DNA from 3 places in the Kitasatospora sp. MMS16-BH015 genome. Region 3 is predicted to be linked to each of the others. Evidence: riboswitches for the same ligand, from Rfam matches in the RefSeq annotation. Region 3 holds a riboswitch; each other region holds the start of a gene.
What was found. A riboswitch is a leader RNA that binds a small molecule or an ion and turns the genes downstream of it on or off. The one in region 3 is predicted to bind thiamine pyrophosphate.

Region 1 (6,994 bases), 280 kb from region 3:
CGGACCTTCCGCGTGACCGTGCGCGGCTCCTTCGACGGCCTCACCCCCGAGCAGCGCGCCGAGCTGCTGGCCGAGGCCGCCGAGCACGACGTGCTGCACGCCGCCTTCACCCCCGAGGGCCACCTCAGCTACGACCTGGCCGCCCGGCCGTTCTTCACCTTCCGCTTCCTGGAGCACGGCGAGGCCGAGGAGGACATCGTGGCCGCCACCATGCGCGCCCAGACCGCCGCCGAGCTCTGGCTCACCGACCGGGGCTACGGCTACAAGCAGCTCAAGTGCCAGGCCGAGGACCTCTCCCTGGCCGCCCTCGGCAAGCGCCAACGCCAGGCCCGCGCCGCCGCCGAGGGCTGACCGCCCCCGAACGGCGACGACCCCTGACCGGATGCCCCGGTCAGGGGTCGTTCTCTGCGGAGAGCGTGGGATTTGAACCCACGGTGCGGGGTCACCGCACGACAGTTTTCAAGACTGTTCCCTTAGGCCGCTCGGGCAGCTCTCCTGGCGGAGGTCAGCCTAACGGGTCCGGCGGGGTTCGGTGCACTCGGTTACGGGCCGAGCGTCAGCCTCGGGATGTCACTCGGGATGTCAGTTGTCGCCCTTGCGCTCGCCGAGGGTGATGGTGGTCTTGGCCTGCTTGCCGTCGCGGGTGTACTCCACGTCGACCTTGTCGCCCGGCTTGTACGTCCAGATCTCGCTCACCAGGGTCGGGCCGCTGTCGATCGGGTGGTCGCCGAGCTTGGTGATGATGTCGCCCGGCTTGAGGCCGGCCTGGTCGGCCGGGCCGCCCGGGGTGACGGCCGGGGTGCCCTGGACCGGGCCGGTCTGGATCTGGGCGCCGTCGCCCTTGTAGTCGTCGTTGCGCAGCACGCCGAAGATCGCGTAGACCGGAGTGCCGGTCTTGATCAGGTCCTGGGCGACCCGCTTGGCCTGGTTGATCGGGATCGCGAAGCCGAGGCCGATCGAGCCTGCCCGGCCGCCCGCACCACCGGTGTTGGACTGGATCGCCGAGTTGATGCCGATCACCGCACCGGCCGAATTCAGCAGCGGGCCACCGGAGTTGCCCGGGTTGATCGAGGCGTCGGTCTGCAGCGCGTTCATGTACGAGTTCTGCGCGCCGTTGTCGTCGCCGGAGGCCACCGGGCGGTCCTTGGCGCTGACGATGCCGGTGGTGACGGTGCCTTCGAGGCCGTACGGCGCACCGATCGCGATGGTCGGGTCGCCGACCGCGACCCGGTCCGAGTCGCCCAGCGGCAGCGGCACCAGCCGGTCCTTGGGCGGGTTGTCCAGCTTGATCACCGCGACGTCGTAGCCCTGGGCCCGGCCGACCACGGAGGCCGAGAAGGAGGAGCCGTCGGAGAACTTGACGGTCAGCTTGCCGCCGTTCGCCGCCGGGGCCACCACGTGGTTGTTGGTCAGGATGTGGCCCTCGGTGTCGAAGACGAACCCGGTGCCGGTGCCCGACTCCTGGGAGCCCGAGGCCTTGATGGTGACGGTGCTCGGCAGCGCCTTGGCGGCGATGCCCGCGACCGAGTCCGGCGCGCGGTCGGAGATCTTCTGCGAGTCGCCCACGCTGATCGTGGTGCTGGTGCGGCTCGACCCGGAGTTGCCCGAGCCCCCGTTGTCGCTCACCCCGACGCCGATCGCGCCACCGGCGATGCCGGCCACCAGGGCCACCGCCGCGACCAGCGCGATCAGCCCGCCGCGCTTCTTCTTCGGCGCGGCCACCGGCGCACCGGGGTAGTCGGCCCCGGGCAGCGGGCCGGCCGCCGGACCGCCCCAGCCGCCCAGCGGCTGGCCGGCCCCGAACGGGTGGTGCGGCTGCTCGGGCACGCCCGGCGCCGCGTACGGCTGCTGCTCGGCTGCGCCCGGCGCCGCGTAGGACTGCTCGGCGTGCGCGGCCGGCGCCGCGTACGGGTTGGCGGGCGCGGCGGCGGCCGGAGCGGGCGCGGCGGGCTCCGCGTACGGGTTCGCCGGAGCGGGCGCGGCGGCGGGCTGCGGCGCCGCGGCCGGGGCGGGCCCGGCGGACGGCGGGCCCGAGGGCGGCGGGGCGTCCAGGTAGGACGGCGCGGCCGGGGCGGCCGGCTTGTCGAAGGAGAGCGTCGGCGCGGACTCCGCCGGCGCCGGCACCGCGTCAGCGGTCGGCTCCACTGCCCCCTCACCGGCGGAGGAACGCTCCTCCGGCCCGGTGGAACTCGGCTGCTCGGTGCTCACGGACGACCTCCATAGCTGACAGGACCTTGGCCCATAGTTTTTCTCATCCCCGATTCGGTTGTCGTAAGAAGCCCCCTGAAGAAGTCATAAGAATCCTTACGGGTCACCGACAGACCACCCCCGGAGCAGGTCCGGAGCGCCCCCTGGCCTTGGCCTTCGCCGCCCCGGCCGCTACCCTGGCGCTCCAAACTGACACGCGGGAGCTTGGACCGACCAGGCTGAGAGTGCGCTGTTCGACCGTACCCGTCCGAGGGGCGTCGAGGGAGCGCTGACCGCTCGAACCTGTCCGGGTAATGCCGGCGTAGGGAGACAAGGCCATGACGGCTGCCCCGCCCCTCGATGCCCCCGCCCCCGTCACGAAGCACGCGGAGGCCCCCCTCACCCTCGACACCGCCCCGCCGCGCACCCTCGGCTTCGGCGGCCAGTTCGCCCTCTGGGGCAACCTCGGGGTCAGCCTGATCGGCTTCACCAGCGCCGCCACCGTGCTCGGCGAGAGCGGCTCCGAGCTCTCCTTCACCGCCGCCGTGACGGCCATCCTGGTCGGCACCGCGATCGGCACCGCGATGCTCGGGGTGGCCGCCGTGATCGGCGCCCGCACCGGCGCCCCGGCGATGGCGGTGCTGCGCGGCCTGTTCGGCACCAGGCTCAGCTACCTGCCGACCGTGCTCAACATCGCCCAGTGCATCGGCTGGGGCGTCTACGAGCTCATGGTCATCGCGATGGGAGCGCAGACCGTGGCCGGCACCCAGGGCTGGCGCTGGCTCTTCGTGCTGCTCGCCGGGGTGCTCACCACCACGCTGACCATCTGGCCGCTCGGCTCGATCGCGGTGCTGCGCAAGTACGTGGCCTTCGCGGTCGGTGTGGCGATGGTCTGGTTCACCGTCCAGCTGGGCCGGCAGGGCTTCCCCGACCCGGGTGCGGGCAACTGGAAGGGCTTCCTGCACGCGACGGACGCGATCATCGCCGTCTCGGTCTCCTTCGTGCCGCTGGCCGCCGACTACACCCGGCACTCCCGCACCGCCGCCGCCTCCTTCTGGGGCACCTTCTCCGGGTACTCCCTGGCCCAGGTCTGGTGCTACGTGCTCGGCCTGATCGCGCTGCTCCAGTCGCACGGCGACTCCTCGAAGATCTTCGACTCCTTCACCGGGGTGGCGGCCGGCTGGGCCTTCCTGCTCGTCCTGGTGCTGCGCGAGTCCGACCAGTCCTTCGCGAACGTGTACTCGACCGCGATGTCGATCCACAACCTGCTGCCGAAGGTGGACCGCCGGCTGCTCACCGGCGGCGTGGGCGTGCTGGTCACCGCGCTGGCCCTGCAGATCCAGGAGTTCACCGACTCCTACTACGCCTTCCTCGGCCTGATCGGCTCGGTCTTCGTGCCGCTGCTCGCCGTGCTCGCTGTCGACTACTTCCTCGGCGCCGGCCGCCGCGGCTGGAACCTCGACCAGGACGCCCCGGCCCGCTGGTCGATGCTGCTGCCCTGGGCGTTCGGCTTCGCCACCTACCAGTACCTGGCCCCCACCGCGATCGCCGGCTGGTGGACGGACTTCTGGACCTCGGCCCAGCAGACCCTGCACTTCACCCCGCAGGAGTGGAGCTCGGCCTCGCTCTTCGGCTTCCTCGTCCCGGCCCTGGCCACCTGGCTGCTCACGCTGCTCCGCCCGAGCGGTGCTACCGAGCGGTAACCACACCCTCCCCGTACGTTGGCCCGGCGTTCACCGTCGGGCTCGTATGGTGGCGGGGTGGACACCCGTGACCTCCCCGCCATGCCGCCCGTGCTGCCCGAGCGCTCGACCGTCAAGGTCGTCGCACACCGCGGCTCCTCCGCCGCCGAGCCCGAGCACACCCTCGCGGCCTACGCGCGGGCGATCGAGGAGGGCGCGGACGCGCTGGAGTGCGACGTCCGGCTGACCGCCGACGAGCAGCTGGTCTGCGTGCACGACCGGACGGTGGCCCGCACCTCGAACGGCACCGGCGTGGTCTCCACCATGACGCTGGCCCAGCTGGAGCAGCTGGACTTCGGCTCCTGGAAGACCGGCTCCGGCCCGCAGCCGGTGCTCACCCTGGCCCAGCTGCTCGACCTCACGGTCAAGGCCGGCCGCCGGGTCGAGCTGGCCATCGAGACCAAGCACCCGATCCGCAGCTCGGGCCGGCTGGAGGCCGCACTGCTGCGGATGCTCGGCGAGTACGACCTGCTCCCCGCCTCCCCCGAGACCTCCCAGGTCCGGATCATGAGCTTCTCCGAGCTGGCCGTCCGCCGGGTCCGCCAGGCCGCCCCGGCCGTCCCCACGGTCTACCTGCTCGAGCGCCGCCTCCCGCTGCTAGGGCGCCTGCGCCGCCTCCCCGGCGGCGCCCCGATCGCCGGCCCCGGCATCGACCTGGTCCGCGCCGATCCCTCCCTGGTCACCAACCTGCGTGCCGCCGGCCACCGCGTCCACGTCTGGACCGTCGACGAGCCCGCCGACGTCGAGCTCTGCCTCGAACTCGGCGTCGAGGCCATCATCACCAACCGCCCCCGCCAGGTCCTCGACCAGCTGGGCCGCTAGCGCGCGGCTTGTGCGCCCCGCCCGGGGCTGCGCAATTGGCGTACGCGGGCGTGGTAGAGGGGGCGCGCACCACCGGAGCGTGGCGAATTACGTCACCTTTCACAACCGTACGTGAGCAAGGAATCACCATTTGCGCACCGTGAGTTGCGGCGCCCGTAATTGTCGCGTAGCGATCGCCCGGCACTCGTTTCCGACGCATTCTCCAGGGGCATCCATCCCTCGGTAATCGCTGAAGGAGGTCCGGGGGTGGCACTGATGGTGGCGCACGAGGTGCCGGCTACATCGACGCTGGCCGTGCCGCACGGGCCCGCCAGCGTCGGGGTCGCCAGGCGGCGGCTGCGCCGTGATCTGGGTGACCGCGCGATACCCGACACGGTCATTGACGACGCCGTACTGATCCTTTCCGAGCTGCTGAGCAATTCCTGTCGCTACGCGCGTCCGCTCGGGCGCCTCTGCGATCTCGATCTGGACGCTCCCGGCGCAGTTCTGGTGGGGGCGCACTCGCCCACCAGAAGGCCCGCGCCGTGCGCGGACGGGGAGTGGGAATCCGGTGGAGTGCTGGTGAGTTGGCAGATGCACCGGGACGGCTCGCTGACCCTGGAGGTCACCGACGGCGGCTCGGCCACCCGGCCGGTGCCCGCCCGGCCCTCGCTCACCTCGCGCGGCGGCCGCGGCCTGAGCATCGTCGGGCGGCTGGCCAGTGACTGGGGCGTCCGGGACGCGCCGGGGCAGGTCACCGTCTGGGCGGCGCTGGCCACCACCGGGGCCCACGAGGGCACCGAGGCGCGCAGCGCCTGACGGCCCGCACACCAGCCCGGTCGGCGGCCCGCGGTGACGCGCCCCGACGGCTCGCACACCCGCTCGGAGGCCGGACGGAGCCCGGAAACCTCTATAGGCTGCCCGGAGCAAGTGTCCTCGTCCCCGGGAGAGCCGCACCATGGCCAAGAAGGCCGCGAAGAAGTCGCCGCAGCGCCAGTCCACCCCCGTGACCTCGGGTGAGATCCCCGTCGTCGGCGCGCGGGAGGACTGCCCCTGCGGCTCGGGCCGCCGGTACAAGGCGTGCCACGGCCGGGAGGCCGCCCACGCGGTGCAGGAGCTGGTGCACCGCCCGTTCGAGGGCCTGCCGGGCGAGGCCGACTGGGTCGCGCTGCGCGAGCTGGTGCCCGCCGCGACCGTCCCGCTGACGCTGGCCGCCGGGGTGGCGGAGGGCGCCGTCGGCGAGGTGCCCTCGGTGACGCTGGCCACCGTGCTGCCGCTGGCCTGGCCGGCGCTGCGCCGCCAGGACGGCTCGATCCTGCTCGGCCTGCAGACCCAGTCCTCCTCCGGCGACCTGAGCCGCGACCTGGGCGACGCGCTGGAGCTGGCCCTGGCCACCGAGCCGGGTACCCCCGTGGCCGCCCGCCGGACCGCCCCGGGCGGCCGCCGCCTGCAGGAACTCCTGGACCTGACGGCCGAGTTCACCCCCGCCGTGCACACCGGCTTCGAGTTCTGGCTGGAGGACGCGGAGAGCGCCACCGGCGAGGTGGCCGCCTCCCTGGAGCGGGCCAACGCCTCGGCCATCCCGACCGAGAAGATCTCCAGCGTGCCGCACGCCTACTGGTGCAAGGCCGCCGACAAGAACCACCTGCGCTGGGTCATGACGGTGCCCGAGGAGCAGCTGCTCGACGCGCTGGCCCGGCTCACCGCCGCCGACCGCTCCTCGCTCGGTGCGGACACCCGCCTGGTCGGCTCCTTCCGCGCGCACGGCCTGACCGTGCCGGTCTGGGACCTGCCCTCGGAGATGACCGCCGACGAGTGCGAGAAGCCTGCCGCGGAGTTCGCCGAGCGCCTGGCCGAGACCCTCGCGGGCCTGGCCGACAGCCCGCTCACGGCCGAGGAGCGCCGGGCCCGGGCCAACCTGGTGAACCGTCAGGTCACCCTGAACTGAGCCCCGTTCGCCGGAAATGTGACTCCGGTCACATTTCCGGCCGATGGTGAAAAGGGCCAGGTCGCGAGCCCGATGGACAAATTGGCTCGGACGCGGATCTTTGTTACCATTTAAACGATCCGGTCGCTGGTGCATCCCCCGTCGCCAGCGGCCGGATCTTTTCATGTCCGGCCAAGGCCGGACATTGTCGCTTCCGGAATTCCTTGCTCCGCCGGCCGCCCGCCGGCGCGTTCAGAACGCCAGCCGACTGCCGCCCGAGGTGGCCGTACTGGCCGCGATCAACGCCCCCAGCAACGTGGCGACCTGGGGCAGCCAG
Region 2 (6,994 bases), 2.3 Mb from region 3:
CACCGTGCCGGCCGTGCCGGTGCTGGTGCGGGTGGAGTCGTCGAGCACCCGGACCAGGCCGAAGTCGGCCACCTTGACCAGGCCGCCCTCGGTGATCAGCACGTTCTCCGGCTTCACGTCCCGGTGCACCAGACCGGCCCGGTGCGCCGCGCCGAGCGCCGCCAGCACCGGCTCCAGCACGTCCAGCGCGGCCCGGGCGCTGAGCGCGCCGCGGTCGCGGAGCAGGTCGCGCAGGGTGCGGCCGGGCACGTACTCCATGGCCAGGAAGACCCGGCCGCCGTCGGTGCCCTGGTCGAAGACGTTCACCACGTTCGGGTGGGCCAGCCGGGCCACGGCCTTGGCCTCGCGGATGAAGCGGGCCGAGTACTCGGCGTCGGCCGCCAGGCCCGGGTGCATCACCTTGACCGCCAGCACCCGGTCGAGCCGGGTGTCGGTGGCCCGGTAGACGGTGGCCATCCCGCCGGTCGCGATCAGCTGCTCGACCCGGTACCGGCCGTCCAGGAGGGTGCCGATCAGGGGGTCGTGCAGCGAGGTGTCCATCCGGACATTCTGGCAGGCCCGGCCGCGGTGGCCGCCGCCCGGACACGGGTCAGCGGCGCAGGTACTCGTAGGCCTGGCTCTGCCGCACGTCCTCCCAGCCGGGCAGCGCGGTGGCGGCCACCACGGTGCCGGCCAGCCGGTCGGCCAGCGAGCGGCGGCCGGGGAAGAGCACGGGCAGCGCGTTGGCCCAGAACCCCGCGATGGCCAGGGCCCAGCAGAAGATCGCCACCACCACGGAGCCCTGGGCCAGCGCGGCCAGCGCGATCGAGATCAGCGCCACGTCGGCCACCGTGGTCACGGCGGCCCGGCCCGCCGCCCGGCCCTTCCCCAGCACGCCGACTTCAGCGGGCAGCACCTGCAGGCCGAGCGCCAGCTTGCCGAGGGTGCGGCGGCCGTAGCCGAGGCAGAGGAACTGGTAGAGGAAGGTGCAGACCACCAGCGCGGCGAAGCCCTGCTGCACGTCGCGCACCGCGCTGTGCCAGAGCGAGCGGCCGAGCTGCTCGCCGGTGCGCAGGTAGTCGCCGTGCGAGGTGAGCAGCCCCCAGCCGCCCTTGGCCGCCAGGCCCGGCACGTCGGTGACCAGCGCCCCGATCCGGTGGAAGGTGAACACCGCCAGCAGGCAGGCGAGACCGATGACCAACGCGAAATCGACCAGCCAGGCCAGCCCGCGCCTGCCCATCCCGAATACCGCCACGTGCTCCCCCTACAGCGTGCTGATCGCGAACCCGGTCAGCTTAGAGGGGCCGTGCAGGGGCTCAGAACGCCGGGCGTTCGCGGTGGTCCAGGTCGGCCCGGCCGGCCATGGTGGAGGAGGCCTCGGCGTGGAAGCGCTTGGGGATCCGCCCGGCCCGGTGGGCCAGGCGGCCCGCCTCGGTGGCGTGCCGCATCGCCTCGGCCATCAGCACCGGGTGCTGGGCCCTGGTCACGGCCGAGGCCAGCATCACGGCGGCGCAGCCCAGCTCCATCGCCAGCGCCACGTCGGAGGCGGTGCCGGCGCCCGCGTCCAGCACCACCGGGACACCTGCGTTCTCCACGATCAGCTGGAAGTTGTGCGGGTTGCGGATGCCCAGGCCCGAGCCGATCGGGGAGCCCAGCGGCATGATCGCCGCGCAGCCCACGTCCTCCAGCTTGCGGGCCAGCACCGGGTCGTCGTTGGTGTACGGGAGCACGGTGAAGCCGTCGTCCACCAGCGTCTCGGCGGCGTCGAGCAGCTCGATCGGGTCGGGCAGCAGGGTGCGCTCGTCGGCGATCACCTCCAGCTTGACCCAGTCGGTGCCGAGCGCCTCGCGGGCCAGCCGGGCGGTCAGCACGGCCTCCCCGGCGGTGAAGCAGCCGGCCGTGTTGGGCAGCACCCGGATCGAGTTGCGGGCCAGCACGTCGAGCACCGAGCCCTGGGTGGCGGCGTTGATCCGGCGCATCGCCACCGTGGTCAGCTCGGTGCCGGAGGCCCGCAGGGCCTGCTCCAGGATCTCCAGGCTCGGGGCGCCGCCGGTCCCCATGATCAGGCGCGAGGTGAAGCTCGTGCCGGCGATGGTGAACAGGTCGTCGGCCATCGGTTCAGCCTCCCTGGACGGCGGTGAGGATCTCGACCCGGTCGCCCGCGTCGAGGGTGGTGGTGGGCCAGGCGCCGCGCGGCACCACGGTCTCGTTGAGCGCCGCCGCCACCCCGGTCGGGGCCTTGCTCAGCGCGGCGACCACCTCGGCGAGGGTGGTCGCGGGGGCCACCTCGCGGGGCTCGCCGTTGACGGTCAGGGTGATGGTGTTCATCGGGCGGCCTCGGGGGAGCTGAAGCGGGCGGGGGAGAAGGGCAGGGCGAGCTCCGGCGTGCGGCCGGTGGCGAGCTGTTCGGCGATCAGGTCGGCCGTCACCGGCGTGAGCAGCACGCCGTTGCGGTAGTGGCCGGTGGCGGCGGTCAGGCCGGGCAGGGCGGTGGGGCCGAGCAGCGGGGCGTTGTCCGGCGAGCCGGGCCGCAGCCCCGCGCCGGTCTCCACCAGCGGCAGCTCGGTCAGCCCCGGGACGAGCTCGTGCGCGTCCCGCAGCAGCTCGTACACCCCGCCGGCCGTCACGGTGGTGTCGAAGCCCTGCTCCTCGCTGGTCGCCCCGATCACCAACTCCCCGTCCGCGCGCGGCACCAGGTAGATGTGCTGCCCGCGCACCACGGCCCGGAGGTTGCGGGAGAGGAAGGGCGCGTACGCGGGCGGGATCCGCAGCCGCAGCACCTGCCCCTTCACCGGCCGCACCGGCGGCAGCACCCCGGCGGGCAGCCCGGCCAGCAGGTGGCTGCGGCAGCCGGCGGCCAGCACCAGCTGACCGGCCGTCAGCGTGCTCCCGTCCGCCAGCCGGACCCCGGTGGCCCGGCCCCCGGTGACCAGCAGCTCGGCGGCCTCGGCCCGGTGGAGGCGCACCCCCGCCGCCGCGCCCGCCGCGAGCAGCGCCCGCGCCAGCCGGCGGCCGTCCACCTGGTGGTCCTCGGCCACGTGCAGGCCACCGCGGACGCCCGGGGCGAGCATGGGCTCCAACTTGCGGCACTCGCGGCCGGTGAGCCACTCGGAGGCGAGGCCGAGCCGCCCGTGGAAGGCGTGCAGCTCGCGCAGCTCCTCGCGGTCGTCCGCGTCCAGCGCCACGGCCAGCGTGCCGGTGGCCCGGTAGCCGGTGTCCAGGCCGGTGAGCTCGGTGAGCTCGGCGGCGAAGGCCGCGTACCGCTCGTTCGAGGCCATGCCGAGCCGGAGCAGCGGCTCCTCGTTGTACTGGAGCTCGGTGACGGGGGCGAGCATGCCCGCCGCGACCTGGACGGCTCCGCCCCCCGGCGCCGGGTCCAGCACGGTGACGGCGAGGCCCCGCTGGGCCGCCCGCCAGGCCACGGCCAGGCCGATGACGCCGCCGCCGACCACCAGGACGTCCGGTGCCGATTCTTCGCGTGCCACAGTCAGGCTTCTCCCTTCGCCGGAATGACCCGGATCAGGTTCGGACGGTCGCAGGCCGTACCAGCCCGCCTCTCAGCCCGGTCACGCCCGGGCTCCCGTGATGTCGGAACCCCCTCACCTTACGCCGGTCCGCTTTGTGCCCGAAGACGCGTACGAGGCGTGGACACCCCTCGGTAGGGTGACGGCGTGGCTGAGCTGACTGAAGCGGGACGGGTGGTCGTCGTCGGGGCCGGGCTGGCGGGGGCGCAGTGTGCGCTGATGCTCCGGCAGGGCGGCTGGCGGGGGTCGATCACGCTGGTGGGGGAGGAGCGGCACGCGCCGTACGACCGGCCGCCGCTCTCCAAGGACGTGCTGCTGGGCAAGCGGGACACCACCACCTTGGACATCGACTGGGCCGAGTACGGGGTCGAGCTGCTGACCGGCCGCCGGGCCACCGGGCTGACCCCCGGGACGCTGCACACCGACGGCGGCGACCTGCCGTACGAGGCGCTGGTGATCGCCACCGGCTCCGTCGCGGTGCCGCTGCCGGGCGCCGAGGGCGGCCACGTGCTCCGCACGGTGGAGGACGCCCTGGCGCTGCGCCCCCGGCTGGTGGCCGGGGCGCGGATCGCGCTGGTCGGCGCGGGCTGGATCGGGGCCGAGACCGCCACGGTGGCCCGGCAGCTGGGCTGCGAGGTGACGGTGGTGGAGGCCGCGCCGGTGCCGCTGGCCGGGGCGCTGCCCGTCGAGCTCGGGCTGCGGCTGGCCGAGTGGTACGGCGAGGCCGGGGTCTCGCTGCGCTGCGGGGCGGCGGTGGCCGCCGTGGAGCCGGGCGCGCTGCTGCTCGCCGACGGCAGCCGGGTGCCGGCCGACGAGGTGGTGGTGGGCATCGGCGCCCGCCCGGCCACCGGCTGGCTCTCGGGCGGCCCGGTCGGGCTGGACCAGCGGGGCGCGGTGCTGGTGGACGAGCACCTGCGCACCGACCTGCCCGGCGTCTGGGCGGCCGGCGACTGCGTCTCCTACCCCTCCGCCCGGGCCGGCCGGCGCCTCACCGTGCAGCACTGGGACCACGCGCTCCAATCCGGCCGGGCGGCGGCCGCCTCGGTGCTCGGGGCGCCGGAGCCCTACGACCCGGTGCCCTACTTCTGGTCCGAGCAGTTCGGACGGATGGTCCAGTACGCCGGGCGGCACGCGGAGGCCGACCAGGTGGTCGAGCGCGGCGGCGAGGACGACGCGGCCTGGTCCGTGCTCTGGCTGCGGGCCGGGCGACTGATCGGCCTGCTCGCGGTGGACCGGCCGCGCGACCTCAACCAGGGGCGCAAGCTGATCGGCAGCGGTGCCGAGCTGGACGCCGCGCTGGCAGCCGACCCGGCGGTGCAGCTCAAGGCCTGCGTGCGGTGAGGCCGGTTGTGCGGTGAGGCCGGCTGGGCGGTGAGGCCGGCTGGGCGGTGAGGCCGGCTGGGCGGTGAGGTCGGCTGTGCGGTGAGGTCGGGCGGGGGCGGCGCGGGGCTGTGGCACCCTGTGCAGTGTGAGTGAGATCGAAGCGAAGATTGAAGCCCTTGTCCCCGCCTGGCTGCACCTGCCGGACATCGCCGAGCAGTGGGGCGTGTCCATCCTCGAGGTGCGCGACATGGTGCGCGCCAAGCAGCTGATCACCGTGCGGCGCGGGCCGAACAACACGCTCCAGGTGCCGGCCGCGTTCATCGACGAGACCGGCCCGGTGAAGCACCTGGTCGGCACCCTGACGGTGCTGCGGGACTGCCACTTCACCGACCAGGAGATCCTGGAGTGGATGTTCACCGAGGACCCGACCCTGCCCGGCAGCCCGATCCAGGCCCTGCGGGAGAACCGCGGCACCGAGGTCAAGCGCCGCGCCCAGGCGGAGCTGATCTGATGGCCGAGGCGCGGGCGCAGCTCGCCGACGCCCTGCTCTACCTGTGCACCGACGCACGGCGCGAGCAGGGCGACTTCGCCCAGTTCCTGGACGCCGTCTACGCGGGCGGGGTCGACATCGTCCAGCTCCGCGACAAGGCCCTGGAGGCCAAGCAGGAGCTCGAGCACCTGGAGATCCTGGCCGACGCGGCCCGCCGCCACGGCAAGCTCTTCTCGGTCAACGACCGGGCCGACGTGGCCCACGCGGCCCGCCCGCAGGTGCTCCACCTCGGCCAGGACGACCTCCCCGTCCCGGCCGCCCGCGCCATCCTCGGCGAGGAGATCCTGATCGGCCGCTCCTGCCACGCCGAGTCGGAGGTCGACACGGCCCTGACCGAGCCCGGCGTCGACTACTTCTGCACCGGCCCGGTCTGGCCCACCCCGACCAAGCCCGGCCGGCACGCTCCCGGACTGGACCTGGTCCGCTACGCGGCGGCCTCCGGCACGGACCGGCCCTGGTTCGCCATCGGCGGCATCGACCTGGACAACCTGGACGAGGTGCTGGCGGCGGGCGCGACCCGCGTCGTCGTGGTCCGGGCCATCACTGCTGCCGAGGATCCGGGAGCAGCTGCGGCGGCTCTTCGTTCAAAGCTCTGACCACGGGGGCTCGGGGAACTGCGAGGGCATCCCCTGGGGCGTGTACTCGTCAAGGAGTGCACGCCCCTTCGCATGCCCTCGCAGTTCCCCGAGCCCCTGAAGAATTACCCTTGTCGCATGAATGTCATAAAGGCGACAGCACGTCAACTGTTGGGGACAGTGGGGGCGGGGCAGCTCTCGCTGGAGGGGGTGGCGACAGCGGCGGGTCTGCCGTTGGCCGAGGTGACGGCAGTCTTCCCGCACCGGGACGACCTCCTCACCGCCCTCCTGATCGACGCGTACAACGCCTCCGGTGAGGCGATGGAGCAGGCCGACGATCCGGCGGCTCCGGCCGGCGAGCGGCTGCTCGCCGTGACGCGGGCGCTGCGGGCCTGGGCCTTCGCCAACCCGGGGGAGTTCACCCTGGTGTACGGCTCGCCGGTGCCCGGCTACCACGCTCCGCAGACCACCGTGCCGCCGGCCTCGCGGACGCCCGCGGTGCTGGCGGGGATCGTCCGGGGCGCGCTGATGGCGGGCGAACTCAAGCCGCCGGCCCGGCCGTTGACGGGGGCCTCGCTGCTGCTGCCGGAGGCGGTGGAGCTGTTCGGCGGGGCGCCGGAGGGGCCGTTCGCGGACCTGATCGAGCGTGGGATCGTGTTCTGGAGCAGCCTGGTGGGGCTGCTGGTCTTCCAGGTGTTCAGCCGGACGCACGACAGCGTGCGTGACGAGACGGCCTTCTTCGACTACGCGGTCGCGGTGGCGGCGGAGTCCGTCGGCCTGACCGTGATACCCGCCGAGACGACGGGCTGAGCACGGCACCTTGAACCTGACCAGAACGCTCTGTTTCGTCATCGCGGCGCTCTCCTCGTACGCCGCCCTCGTCTACCGGCTCGGGCAGGTGCGCCGCAGCTGGCGGGACGGCGCCTACCGGGCGCTGCTCGTCACGCTGGTGCTCCAGTGCCTGACCTTCACCATGGGTGCGATCGCCATGGGCGGGGGCGCCTTCCTCGGAGTGGGCAACCTCGCGATCCTGATCATGCACG
Region 3 (6,994 bases):
GGTCAGCAGCGTGATCGGCCTCGGCATGCTGGCCTCGGTGGTGATCGGGCGGCCGATGATGACGGCGGCGATGCGGCCGTTCATCGTCCGGGATGAGGCGGAGAAGGAGGCGGCTTGGGAGCGGGCCTCGGGCGGGGCCCTCTTCCGGCGGTACGAGCGGGCGTTCACGCTGGTCTGGGGCACGGCGCTGGTCGCGGAGTGCGTGGCGAAGGTCGTCCTCGCGTACACCCTGCCGGTGGCGACGATGGCCTGGCTGAGCACGCTGCTGCTGGTCGGTGCGATCGTGCTGGCGATGGTGGTGGGGAACGTCTTCGCCGGGAAGATCGCCGAACTGGTGGCGTGAACCCACTGGGGGCGCGGGGAACTGCGCGACTGGCCATGCACCTCCGTGCACGGTTGATCGCGCAGTTCCCCGCGCCCCTGCTGTGGTTACTCCTGGATCGGAATGGTTTCCGCCACCGGCGTCGGTGAACTCTGTTGGCTGTTCATCGAGTTGAGGAGCTGGCGGGCCAGGCCGAGGCCGGTGCCGCCCATGGTGAGGGCCTTGGCGAACATGTCGCCCATGCCCTCCGCGCCGTTCAGCAGGATCATGTGCTCGACGTTGCCGAAGGCCTCGGCGCCGGCCCGGACGATGTCCGGCCAGTTCTCGGCGAGTTGCTGGGCGACCACGGCCTCCTGGTTCTCGGCCAGGGCGGCCGCGCGGGCCTTGATCGACTCCGCCTCGGCCAGACCGAGGGCGCGGGCGGCCTCGGCGGTCGCGAGGCCCTTGGCCTCGGCTGCGGCGGCCTCGGCCTGGCCGGTGGCCTTGGTGGCCTCGGCGGAGGCCAGACCGCGGGCCCGGGTGGCCTCGGCCTCGGCGAGGGCGGCGACCTTGACCCGGCTGGCCTCGGCGGCGGCCTTGAGCTCGGTCTCCTTGGCCTGGGCCTGGGCGGCCGAGATCCGGGCGTCGCGGTCGGCCTCGGCCTTGGTGCGGGTCTCGTAGGCGCGGGCGTCGGCCGGCTTGCGGACGTCGGCCTGGAGCTGCTGCTCCTTGCGGAAGGCCTCCAGCTCGGCGACCTTGGTCTCCTGGACCACGACCTCCTGGCGGGCGGCCGCCTGGGCCAGCGGGCCGGCCTGCATCGCGTGGGCGGTGGCCTTCTCCAGCTCGGCCTGGTAACCGGCCTGCTGGATACCGGAGTTGCGGGTGGCCTCGGCCTTGCGGGCGAAGGCCTCCTGCTCGGCCTCGGTGGCCATCCGGTCGGCCGCGGCGGCCGCGATGCGGGCGTCCCGCTGGACGGCGGCGGCGTGCGGGGCGGCCAGGTTGGTGATGTACCCGGTCGGGTCGAGGATCTCCTGGATCTGGAGCGAGTCGATGATCAGGCCGAGCTTCTCCATCTCGGAGCCGGAGGCGGACCGGGTCTCGGCGGTGAGCCGCTCGCGGTCGCGGATCATGTCCTCGACCGTCAAGGAGCCGACGATGGAACGGAGATGGCCGGCGAAGACGTTGTGGACCCGGGGGCCCATCGAGGTCTGCTGGCCGAGGAAGCGGCGGGCCGCGTTGGCGATCGAGACCAGGTCGTCGCCCACCTTGAAGATGACGACGCCCTTGACGTGCACCGGGATGCCCTGGGACGTCACGCACTCGACGTCCAGGTCGGCCTCGTTGAGGTCGAGCGAGAGCCGGCGGACCACCTGGAGGCCCGGGGTCACGAGCGTGCCCCGGCCGGTGACGATGCGGAAGCCAAGCCCGTCGCCGACCCCCTCGGTGCGGTGCTTGGAGCCGGAGATGATGAGAGCCTCGTCCGGCTCGGCGACCCGCCACATCATCTTGAAGAGCACGACGACCAGTACGACAGCGGCGATGGCGCCGCCCAAAACGCCGATGAACATCGGCAGATTCCCCCTTCAGGGCACACCGGCGTCCCGTGGCTGCGCGAGTTGTGCAGGGTTGCGCGGGACGCGGTGGCAGATCGAGATTGTGCGCCTGTCGGATTCCGTTGGGAAGGGCGGGGTGCCGGTTGTCGGGGTCGTTATGCGGTCAGTGGCGCGACGTACACCGTGCGTGGTGGCTGGTACTCGACCACCAGCACCTGACTCCCGATCGGCAGCGGCTCGCCGGGCACCGCGAGGTAGGCGAGGAACGCCTCCGTCCCGCCGCGCTCGGGGACGTGCACCAGCACCTCCCCCACCAGGCCCGCGCCGATCCTCCCGGTCACCCGGCCGGTGGTCCCGATCATCCCCGTCGTCATGCGAGCCCTTTCGTCATGCCGGCCCCGTCGTCACGCCCGGAGTCTGCCACCCGTCCGACGGCTGGAACCCTGCTGGACCAGCTCCCTCCGGCCCGCTACGGTGGCGGATGTCTTGTCGCGGGCAATTCCGCCCGACGACACGGGAGCTCGGAGCACCGGGCTGAGAGGGCGCTGACGGATCTCTGCATCCACCTGCTGCGCCGACCGCAGGAACCTGACCGGGTAATGCCGGCGTAGGGAGATAGAGGGTCTCATGACCACGTCCGAGTCACAGCACAGCCCTGCCCAGACCGCTGTCACCAGTGCCTCCACCGGGTACCCGACGCCCGCCTGGCGCAAGGCGTACCGGGAGGGTTCGCGGCCCGACCTGCGCGTCCCGTACCGCGAGGTGCAGCTCACCAACGGCAAGACCGTCCCGCTCTACGACACCTCCGGTCCGTACACCGACCAGGCCTTCGAGGCCGACGTGCGGCGCGGCCTGCCGCCGCTGCGCGACGCCTGGATCCGCCAGCGCGGCGACGTGGAGGAGTACGACGGCCGGGAGGCCCGGCCGGAGGACGACGGCATCAAGCACACCTCCCCGCGCGGTGGCAACCTGCGCAACCTGGACGCCGTCTTCCCGGGCCGTCCGCGCCGTCCGCTGCGTGGACGTGACGGAGTACCGGTGACCCAACTCGCCTACGCGCGGCGCGGGATCGTCACCCCGGAGATGGAGTTCATCGCGCTCCGGGAGGGCCTGGACGCGGAGTTCGTGCGCAGCGAGGTCGCGGCCGGACGGGCCGTCATCCCGCTGAACGTGAACCACCCCGAGGTGGAGCCGGCCATCATCGGCACCAACTTCCTGGTCAAGATCAACGCCAACATCGGCAACTCGGCGGTGACTTCCTCGATCGAGGAGGAGGTGGAGAAGATGACCTGGGCGACCCGCTGGGGCGCCGACACGGTCATGGACCTCTCCACCGGGCGCAACATCCACACCACCCGCGAGTGGATCCTGCGCAACTCCCCGGTGCCGATCGGCACCGTGCCGCTCTACCAGGCCCTGGAGAAGGTGGACGGCCGGGCGGAGGACCTCAGTTGGGAGGTCTACCGGGACACCATCATCGAGCAGTGCGAGCAGGGCGTCGACTACATGACGGTGCACGCGGGCGTGCTGCTGCGGTACGTGCCGATGACGGCCCGCCGCAAGACCGGCATCGTCTCGCGCGGCGGCTCGATCATGGCGGCCTGGTGTCTGGCGCACCATCAGGAGAACTTCCTCTACACCAACTTCGAGGAGCTCTGCGACATCCTCGCCGCCTATGACGTGACCTTCTCGCTCGGTGACGGCCTGCGGCCGGGCTCGATCGCGGACGCCAACGACGAGGCGCAGTTCGCCGAGCTGCAGACGCTGGGCGAACTCGGGCGGATCGCCCGGGAGCGCGGCGTGCAGGTGATGATCGAGGGCCCGGGCCACGTCCCGATGAACAAGATCAAGGAGAACATGGATCTCCAGAAGGAGATCTGCGACGAGGCGCCGTTCTACACCCTCGGCCCGCTCACCACCGACGTGGCGCCCGGTTACGACCACATCACCTCGGGCATCGGCGCGGCGATGATCGCCTGGTGGGGCACAGCGATGCTCTGCTACGTCACGCCCAAGGAGCACCTGGGCCTGCCCAACCGGGACGACGTCAAGACCGGCGTGATCACCTACAAGATCGCCGCCCACGCCGCCGACCTGGCCAAGGGCCACCCCGGCGCCCAGGCCTGGGACGACGCGCTCTCCGACGCCCGCTTCGAGTTCCGCTGGGAGGACCAGTTCAACCTGGCCCTCGACCCGGAGACCGCGCGCGACTTCCACGACGAGACGCTCCCGGCCGAGCCGGCCAAGACCGCGCACTTCTGCTCCATGTGCGGCCCGAAGTTCTGCTCGATGAAGATCAGCAAAACCATCAATGAGAAGTTCGGCGCCGGGGCGGCATCGCCGGAGTACGACGAGGCGGCTGTCGAGGGCATGAAGGCCAAGTCCGAGGAGTTCGCGGCCCAGGGCAACCGGGTCTACCTCCCCCTGGCCGACTGACGGCCGACCCAGAACGGCGCCGCACCGGGAGGCAGGAGGGGGTCTCCCGGCGCGGCGCTTCGGCTTGCTCGTTCGGCTTAGTCTCCGCGAGTCGGTTCTTAGGCGAACCTGTTCGCGCGGTTCCCTGGAGAGGCAACGCCTGCGTAGGGAGACGGATCGATGACTGATCAGCAGCCGTCCGGCCAGGAACGGCCCGAAGGTGAGCCGGCCGATGGACAGGGGGGACCGGCCAAGGGGTGGGGGCAGCAACCGCCACCCGGGCAGTCGCCGTACGGGCCGCCGCCGCCAGGTTGGAGCCAGCAGCCGCCGGCTCCTCCCAAGCGCCGTTTCGGCCGGGGTGTTCTCGTCGGCTGCCTCAGCGCGGTCGTGCTACTCGTCGTGCTGATCGTGGTCATCGTCCTAGCCGTCGGGGGGAGCAGCAAGAAGTCCCCGACCAGCCCCAGCTCCACCGGTAGCGGCGTGCAGTCGACCGGAGGGGCGCACCCGCCGGAGGCGGATGTGACGGTCACCTCCTGCGACGTGGACCCGACGACCTCGATCCCCAGCGCCAAGCTGGAGATCGTCAACCACAGCTCGAAGTCTTCGGACTACAGCATCTCGGTGGAGTTCGTGGACGCGAACGGCACCCGGGTGGCTGAGGGCGCGGCGCTCCAGAACCACCTTGGACCGGGCCAGAAGGCAGAGGACACGGCCGGTGGTACGGCTCAGGTGAGTGGCAAGGTCACCTGTCGGGTGACCTCTGTGAACCGGATTTCAGCGGTCGGGTAACCGTGGCGGCGCCGAGGCGATGAACGTGCCGCGGGCCGAGACGCCATATGTCAGTGCTGGTCGGCATGATCTCGAGCATGGATGCCGGCCTGACCATCTTGAGCCAGGAGTTCGACGCCGAGGAGGGGAGCTTTCTGCTGCGGCTGCGGTGTGACCTGCACTGGGACCGGGCGGCCTTCAGTAGGTTGGAACGGGCCATGCGGCTCGTCTGCGAGCAGACCCAGGCAGCCACCCAGCTCGATCGCTGGGTGGCTGAAGGCTTTCACAGCGTCCCATCCTGGGTGGCGGACTGGACCGCACACCCCCAATTCCCGAGACCGGAGCCGGACAGGTACTACCGGGCCTGCATTGAGCGGTTGAGTGACCTGGCCACTTGGTACTTCCAGGGGTATCACGACTATCTGGAGCCACACTCCTGGGCTGAACTGTGACCACCGAGCACTTCGGACGTTCGACAGTTCCCAATGTGCTGCTTCCGCGCCCAAGTTGTCGTCGATGAAGATCAGTCGATCCATCAATGAGAAGTTCGGCGCCGGGGCGGCATCGCTGGAGTACGACGAGGCGGCTGTCGAGGGCATGAAGGCCAAGTCCGAGGAGTTCGCGGCCCAGGGCAACCGGGTCTACCTCCCGCTGGCCGACTGACGGGCAGCCCCAGAACGGCGCCGCACCGGGAGGCCGAAGGGGGTCTCCCGGCGCGTCGCTCTGCCTGTTGTCGTGGGCGGTAGGGGGCTGCCCGCACAACAGGTCTATCCGCCGTTGGAGGACTGCGCCTGCCGGAGTCGTTGGACCTGCTTGTTGATCAGTTCCAGGGGGAAGGTCGAACTCCCACCGACATCGAGCATGTTGAAGATGGCGATAGTGCTTCCGGCGCGCACCACAGTGAACTGGTCGTTCCGAACCTGTGGCGAACCGACGTTCGTGGGGATGAGCTCGCGGAAGCTCACCGCCTCGTCCCCGACCTGCGGACCCTGCTCCACCCGGATCTCTGCTGTGAATTCGCCTGTGCGGCCGGACCCCCGGTAACTCCGGCACGAGCTGAGGGAATCTCTGAGCTGGGTGAAAGTCCGTTGAGCCGACCCGTCCGGATAGGCAGCGAGGATCGACCCGCCGGGCCAGATGTCGTCCTTCCAGTTGAAGATCTGGTGGACCGCCGCAGATGCTCCGACACCTGTCCTGATGTTGATGATGGTTTGGCAAGCGGGGTTTGAGACAGGCGGGGAGGAACTGCTCCTGCTACCGAAGCTGGGAAGCGAGACGTCGATCCCGCCTTGGTGCGCTTGCGGGACCTCTCCGTCCTTGAAGGTGAGCTCTCGCAACTGCGCAGCGGTCAACGGCACCTTGGCGGCCCCGCTGGAAGCGGTGGACTGGTCGGCTTGCCCCGCAGGGTGCGGTTGCTGGGCTGTTCCGCACCCGCCCAATATGAGTGCTCCCATGACCGCGGCGATCGCCGCTGACAGCGACCGTACTTTACGAGCCTGCATGTGTCCCCCTGGATCACGCGGATGAGGCGACCGAGGTTAGTGGGATGCGAGAGCTGGGAACAGCTGGCACCGGCCTTGTCACTGTGCCGGCCAGCGTCACCGTGATCAGCCGGTTGTTCTCGATGCCGGTGCCGATGTGCCGGTTCCGGCCTGAAGTGGTCTTCGATGAAGATCAGCAAATCCATCAATGAGAAGTTCGGCGCCGGGGCGGCATCGCCGGAGTACGACGAGGCGGCTGTCGAGGGCATGAAGGCCAAGTCCGAGGAGTTCGCGGCCCAGGGCAACCGGGTCTACCTCCCCCTGGCCGACTGACGGCCGACCCAGGACGGCGCCGCACCGGGAGGCAGGAGGGGGTTCCCGGCGCGGCGCTTCGGCCTGTCAGGTCGTGACAGCTTCCGTGGAGCCAGTTGAGTAGACGCTGCGGCATACGGCTACGAGATCCTCGGCATGGATGG

Region 1: linked by a shared signal. The riboswitch ahead of CFP65_RS18305 (cytosine permease) and the one ahead of thiC (phosphomethylpyrimidine synthase ThiC) in region 3 are both predicted to bind thiamine pyrophosphate.
Region 2: linked by a shared signal. The riboswitch ahead of thiO (glycine oxidase ThiO) and the one ahead of thiC (phosphomethylpyrimidine synthase ThiC) in region 3 are both predicted to bind thiamine pyrophosphate.

The regions. Positions count from the first base shown of each region.
Region 1 is NZ_CP025394.1:4,230,402-4,237,395, forward strand. It holds gene CFP65_RS18290 (DUF6204 family protein) at 1-351, shown strand, start outside; tRNA gene CFP65_RS18295 (tRNA-Ser) at 409-496, opposite strand; gene CFP65_RS18300 (S1C family serine protease) at 583-2,208, opposite strand; TPP riboswitch at 2,395-2,531, shown strand; gene CFP65_RS18305 (cytosine permease) at 2,526-3,890, shown strand; gene CFP65_RS18310 (glycerophosphodiester phosphodiesterase) at 3,972-4,751, shown strand; gene CFP65_RS18315 (ATP-binding protein) at 5,007-5,549, shown strand; gene CFP65_RS18320 (DUF5926 family protein) at 5,689-6,678, shown strand; gene CFP65_RS18325 (bifunctional DNA primase/polymerase) at 6,910-6,994, opposite strand, start outside.
Region 2 is NZ_CP025394.1:2,236,987-2,243,980, reverse strand. It holds gene pknB (Stk1 family PASTA domain-containing Ser/Thr kinase) at 1-540, opposite strand, end outside; gene CFP65_RS09600 (RDD family protein) at 590-1,234, opposite strand; gene CFP65_RS09595 (thiazole synthase) at 1,296-2,093, opposite strand; gene thiS (sulfur carrier protein ThiS) at 2,098-2,298, opposite strand; gene thiO (glycine oxidase ThiO) at 2,304-3,464, opposite strand; TPP riboswitch at 3,459-3,573, opposite strand; gene CFP65_RS09580 (NAD(P)/FAD-dependent oxidoreductase) at 3,651-4,844, shown strand; gene CFP65_RS09575 (Rv2175c family DNA-binding protein) at 4,972-5,337, shown strand; gene thiE (thiamine phosphate synthase) at 5,337-5,972, shown strand; gene CFP65_RS09565 (TetR-like C-terminal domain-containing protein) at 6,090-6,761, shown strand; gene CFP65_RS09560 (MAB_1171c family putative transporter) at 6,772-6,994, shown strand, end outside.
Region 3 is NZ_CP025394.1:4,515,314-4,522,307, forward strand. It holds gene CFP65_RS19540 (VC0807 family protein) at 1-343, shown strand, start outside; gene CFP65_RS19545 (flotillin family protein) at 430-1,869, opposite strand; gene CFP65_RS19550 (hypothetical protein) at 2,010-2,216, opposite strand; TPP riboswitch at 2,358-2,486, shown strand; gene thiC (phosphomethylpyrimidine synthase ThiC) at 2,482-4,290, shown strand; gene CFP65_RS19560 (hypothetical protein) at 4,657-5,058, shown strand; gene CFP65_RS19565 (hypothetical protein) at 5,136-5,489, shown strand; gene CFP65_RS39045 (hypothetical protein) at 5,554-5,700, shown strand; gene CFP65_RS19570 (hypothetical protein) at 5,805-6,539, opposite strand; gene CFP65_RS39050 (hypothetical protein) at 6,705-6,851, shown strand; gene CFP65_RS19575 (hypothetical protein) at 6,918-6,994, opposite strand, start outside.